Linked DNA regions of Phyllobacterium zundukense. The protein of the gene in region 1 binds, or shares a complex with, the protein of each later gene. Links are inferred from orthologs where the notes say so. Each region holds a gene or a part of one and is shown in the gene's direction. Other genes may lie near its edges.

Region 1 (2,897 bases):
GACAAGGACGTGCACACGGTCGGTCAACTGCTTGGAATGGATATCTGATCATGGCGACCCGTATTGACCGAAAATTTGCTGCCCTCAAGGCAGAAGGCCGTCCGGCACTCGTGACCTATTTCATGGGCGGCGATCCGGATTTCGACACGTCGCTCAGGATCATGAAGGCGTTGCCTCGCTCCGGTTCGGATATTATCGAACTCGGCGTGCCCTTCTCAGACCCGATGGCCGATGGCCCGGCCATTCAGGCAGCAGGCCTTCGCGCGCTGAAAAAGGGCATGTCGCTGACAAAGACCCTGGAACTCGCCGCACAGTTCCGGACAGGCGACGACACCACACCGATCGTCCTGATGGGCTACTACAATCCGATTTATATCTATGGCGTCGATCGTTTCCTGAAAGATGCCGTCGCGTCCGGAATTGACGGGTTGATCATCGTCGACCTGCCGCCGGAAATGGACGAGGAGCTCTGCATCCCTGCCATCAAGGCGGGGATCAACTTCATTCGTCTCGCAACGCCGACAACCGACGACAAGCGCCTGCCAAAGGTTTTGCAGAACACGTCGGGTTTCGTCTACTACGTATCGATGAACGGCATCACCGGTTCGGCACTGCCGGATACAAGCAGGGTCGCGGCCGCTGTCGAGCGGATCAAGAAGCACACGGACCTGCCGGTCGTGGTCGGCTTCGGCGTCAAGACCGCGGAACAGGCCAAGGTCATCGGCTCCGCTGCAGATGGCGTGGTTGTCGGCACGGCAATCGTCAATGCAGTGGCCAATACGATCAATCCCGACGGCTCGCTGGTGGCCGATCCGGCTGAAGCAGTTGCCACCATGGTGCAGGGCCTTTCCAGTGGCGTGCGAGCCGTGCGGCTTGCAGCTGCAGAGTAGAAGCCTTAAATCAGCTAACCTCTTGAGAGAAGAACAGGACCGATCATGAACTGGATCACGAATTACGTCCGGCCAAAGATCAATTCGATGCTTGGTCGTCGTGAAATGCCGGAGAATCTGTGGATCAAGGACCCGGAATCCGGCGAAATGGTCTTCCATACGGATCTGGAGAAGAACCAGTGGGTCGTGCCCTCCTCCGGCCATCACATGCGCATTCCTGCCAGGGACCGGCTGAGGTTTTTCTTCGATGACGGTGTGTTTGAAACACTCGAACAGCCGAGGGTCGCAACCGATCCGCTCAAATTCCGCGACGAAAAGCGCTATGTCGACCGGTTGAAGGAGCATCGTGCCAAGACCGGTCAGGATGATGCGATCATCAACGCCCTTGGTACAATCGAGGGTCTGCCGGTCGTCGTCACGATCCATGACTTCAGTTTCATGGGCGGTTCGCTTGGCATGGCGGCGGGCGAAGCAATTATCAAGGGCTTCGAAACCGCGATCGCCCAGAAGAAGCCCCTCATACTCTTTGCTGCATCCGGCGGCGCACGCATGCAGGAGGGCATCCTTTCGCTGATGCAGTTGCCACGCACCACCGTCGCCGTGGAAATGCTGAAAGAAGCCGGACTGCCTTATATCGTCGTGTTGACCAATCCGACGACAGGCGGCGTGTCTGCTTCCTACGCGATGCTGGGTGATGTTCACATTGCCGAGCCCGGTGCATTGATCGGATTTGCAGGACAGCGTGTCATCGAGCAGACCATCCGCGAAAAACTGCCCGAAGGATTCCAGCGCGCCGAATATCTGAAGGCGCATGGCATGGTCGACATGGTTGTACCACGGACGGAATTGAAATCGACGATTGCACGCCTGTTGAAAATGCTGATGGGCGAACCGGCGACCGAAACTCCCGAAGAATTGCCAGACGGATTGGCTACCGCATTACCGGTACCGGTTGAAACCAATTCTTGATGCCTTTCTCTTTGTTGGATGACCTTGGAAGCCTGGTGTGCAATGCCGTCGCGTGCTGAACAAGAGATAGAACGGCTGTTGGGCTTGCATCCCAAGGGCTTTGATCTGTCTTTGGGCCGCATCACCCGGCTTCTCGACACGCTGGGTAATCCGCATCTGAGGCTGCCGCCTGTGATCCATGTGGCGGGCACCAATGGCAAGGGCTCGGCAGTCGCCTTTTCGCGCGCGCTGCTCGAAGCCGCTGGCTATACGGTTCATGTCCATACCTCCCCGCATCTGGTGCGCTGGCACGAGCGTTACAGGCTCGGGGCACCGGGCGGCGGCAAGATCGTCGGCGATGATGTGCTGGCCGAAGCGGTCAAGCGGGTCGCTGAGGCCAATGCCGGGCAGGCAATCACTGTTTTCGAGATCCTGACTGCTGTCACCTTCGTGCTGTTTTCGGAACATCCCGCCGATGCCGTTATCCTCGAAGTCGGCCTTGGCGGGCGGTTTGACGCCACCAACGTCATTCCCGAACCTGCCGTCAGCGTCATCATGCCGATTTCGCTCGATCACCAACCCTATCTCGGTGACCGTGTCGAACTTATCGCGGCGGAAAAAGCCGGGATCATCAAGTCGCGCTGTCCGGTCGTTATCGGGGCGCAGGAAGAGGAAGCCGTACGGATGGTCCTGATCGAGACCGCCGAGCGGCGCGATTGCCCATACTCGGTCTATGGCCAGGATTTCCTCAGCTTTGAGGAACGCGGGCGAATGATCTATCAGGATAATACCGGGCTGATGGATCTTCCCTTGCCAGGGTTGCTCGGCCGCCATCAGCTGGCAAACGCTGCCGCCGCCATCCAGGCAGTCAAGACCGCCGGCTTTACCATCCCCGAACATGCGGTTGAGACGGCGATGACGTCGGTGGAATGGCCTGCACGCATGCAGCGCCTTATCAAGGGAAAACTGGTGGATCTGGCGGTTCCCGGATCGGAAATATGGCTCGATGGCGGACACAATCCTGGAGCGGGGATGGTCATTGCCGAGGCTGTTGCCACA
Region 2 (2,781 bases), 1.8 Mb from region 1 along the record:
TCTTCGATTATAACTGCGGCTATTGCAAAAAGGCGCTGCCCGACATGGATGCGCTGCTGAAAAGCGATCCGAACCTGCGCTTCGTCATGAAGGAATTCCCGATCCTTGGTGCGGATTCAACGCGCGCGCATATGGTAGCCAAGGCGTTCAAGGCACTGATGCCGGAGAAGTATCTCGAGTTCCACCGTGATCTGCTGGGTGGCGAAGGCCGCGCAACCGAAGAATCCGCCATGGCGATTGCCGTCAAGCTCGGCGCAAACGAGGCACAGGTCCGCGAAAAGATGAAAGCTCCCGAAATAGCTGCCGCATTCCGCGACAACTACGAACTGGCAAACAGCTTGAGTATCACTGGCACGCCGTCCTATGTCGTGGGCAATGAGGTTGTTCCCGGCGCACTCGGAGCAGACGCGCTGGCCGAGAGGATCAGCCATATTCGCAACAAATAGAACTAATATTTACTTCTGCCTGCGAAAACCCTTTGTGGACAAGCAATAACGTGACTTTGCAGGCTTTTCGCTTGCCGATAAGCCGTCTATATGGGACCAGAACCTCGAACCGTCCGGTAATCATGAAGCAACAGATCTTTATCCTCAACGGCCCGAACCTGAACATGCTTGGAAAGCGTGAGCCGGGAATCTATGGCGCCACAACATTGAGCGATATCGAGGCTTTGTGCCGCTCGGAGGGTGAGAACCTCGGGGTCGATATCGTGTTTCGCCAGTCCAATCATGAGGGTGATCTGGTCAGCTGGATTCAGGAGGCAGGCGAGCAGAAGGCATTGGTGTTGATCAATCCCGCCGCCTACACGCATACATCCATCGCATTGCATGATGCCATCCGCGCGGCTTCGGTCACGCTGGTGGAGGTTCATCTTTCCAATATTCACGCGCGCGAGTCATTCCGCCATCACTCCTACGTTTCCTCTTTGGCCAAAGGGGTGATATGTGGCTTCGGGGTCGATGGCTACGTGATGGGCCTGCGCGCACTCATCAAGCTGGCGGCGTCGCAATAGCGGACACTGGCAAACAGAGATAAGGGGCTTGAAAAAGCATGGCTAGCAGAAACACCGGGATCGACAAGGTCATGATCCGCGACCTCGCGGAAATCCTGAACGAGACGGACCTCACCGACATCGAGATCGAACAGGGCGACCTTCGCATTCGCGTTTCGCGCCAGGTAACGGTTCAAGCCGCCGCCCCTGTCTATGCACAGGCTCCGGCCGCTGCTCCCGTAGCTGCGACCGCCGCTGTTGCTCCAGTTGCTGCGCCCGACCCCTCGAAGAACGCCATTCCATCGCCCATGGTCGGAACCGTCTACATGTCGCCCGCCCCCGGCGCCCGCGCCTTTATCGAGGTCGGATCACAGGTCAAGGAAGGCCAGACGCTTCTGATCATCGAAGCGATGAAGACAATGAACCAGATTCCATCGCCCCGTTCCGGCACCGTTACCGCTATCCTCGTCGAAGACAGCCAACCCGTCGAATATGGCGAGTTGCTGGTTGTGATTGAATAGGGTCCGGAACCGTGAGCAGATCGAGAGCGTGATGTTTCAGAAAATCCTCATCGCCAACCGCGGCGAAATTGCCCTGCGTGTCCTGCGTGCGTGCAAGGAGCTCGGCATCCAGACGGTAGCCGTGCACTCGACCGCCGACGCGGACGCCATGCATGTGCGGCTTGCCGACGAAAGCGTCTGTATCGGACCGCCCCCCTCGCGTGAAAGCTATCTGAATATCCACCAGATCGTCGCTGCCTGCGAAATCACCGGGGCAGATGCCATTCATCCGGGCTATGGCTTTCTGTCGGAGAACGCCAAGTTCGCCGAAATCCTTGAAGCCCACAACATCACATTCATCGGCCCCACCGCGGCGCATATCCGCGTCATGGGCGACAAGATCGAAGCCAAGCGCACCGCAAAACGCCTCGGCATTCCGGTCGTTCCAGGCTCGGACGGCGGCGTGACGGACGACAGGGAAGCTGCGCGCATCTGTGCCGAAATCGGTTACCCGGTCATCATCAAGGCCTCTGCAGGCGGCGGTGGCCGTGGCATGAAGGTCGCTCTGAACGAAGACGAGCTTTCCGTTGCCCTGTCGACCGCACGTTCGGAAGCCGGTGCGGCCTTCGGCGACGATGCCGTCTACATCGAGAAATACCTGCAGAAGCCCCGCCATATCGAAGTCCAGGTCATGGGCGACGGCAATGGCAAGGCCGTGCATCTCGGCGAACGCGACTGCTCGTTGCAGCGCCGCCACCAGAAGGTCTGGGAAGAGGCAAACTCACCTGCCCTCAATTCCGATGCACGCGAGCGGATCGGCATGATCTGCGCCAATGCCATGGCCGATATGGGATATCGCGGCGCCGGTACCATCGAGTTTCTCTACGAGAACGGCGAGTTCTACTTCATCGAAATGAACACCCGTCTCCAGGTCGAGCATCCGGTGACCGAAGCGATCACCGGCATCGATCTCGTGCACGAGCAGATTCGTGTTGCCGCCGGCGGCGGCCTGTCGGTGACCCAGGAAGACATCCGCTTCTCCGGTCACGCCATCGAATGCCGCATCAATGCGGAAGACCCGCGCACATTCGTGCCCTCGCCCGGCAAGATCACCCATTACCATACCCCGGGCGGTCTGGGCATACGCGTCGATTCGGGCGTCTACACGGGCTACAAGATCCCGCCATACTATGACAGCCTCATCGGCAAGCTGATCGTTCACGGTCGCAATCGCGTGGAGTGCATGATGCGTCTGCGCCGCGCGCTGGACGAGTTCGTAGTCGACGGCAT

What was found. The genes of interacting proteins can lie anywhere in the genome.
Region 2: the proteins of accD (region 1) and accB are in contact, whole or in part, in a solved structure (PDB 8UXZ), measured with the Escherichia coli proteins. The link is inferred for Phyllobacterium zundukense from one-to-one orthologs.

The regions. Positions count from the first base shown.
Region 1 is NZ_CP017940.1:3,796,182-3,799,078, forward strand. The notes cover bases 33-2,897. They hold accD (acetyl-CoA carboxylase, carboxyltransferase subunit beta), read left to right. Parts: upstream 33-935; coding sequence 936-1,859; downstream 1,860-2,897. Other genes in these bases: trpB (tryptophan synthase subunit beta), read left to right, coding at 33-48; trpA (tryptophan synthase subunit alpha), read left to right, coding at 51-890; BLM14_RS18975 (bifunctional folylpolyglutamate synthase/dihydrofolate synthase), read left to right, coding at 1,902-2,897. In the rest of the region: more of trpB, read left to right, coding at 1-32.
Region 2 is NZ_CP017940.1:1,990,454-1,993,234, forward strand. What follows is about bases 33-2,781. They hold accB (acetyl-CoA carboxylase biotin carboxyl carrier protein), read left to right. Parts: upstream 33-1,050; coding sequence 1,051-1,512; downstream 1,513-2,781. Other genes in these bases: BLM14_RS09955 (DsbA family protein), read left to right, coding at 33-446; aroQ (type II 3-dehydroquinate dehydratase), read left to right, coding at 569-1,012; accC (acetyl-CoA carboxylase biotin carboxylase subunit), read left to right, coding at 1,544-2,781. In the rest of the region: more of BLM14_RS09955, read left to right, coding at 1-32. UniProt on the Escherichia coli protein: This protein is a component of the acetyl coenzyme A carboxylase complex; first, biotin carboxylase catalyzes the carboxylation of the carrier protein and then the transcarboxylase transfers the carboxyl group to form malonyl-CoA.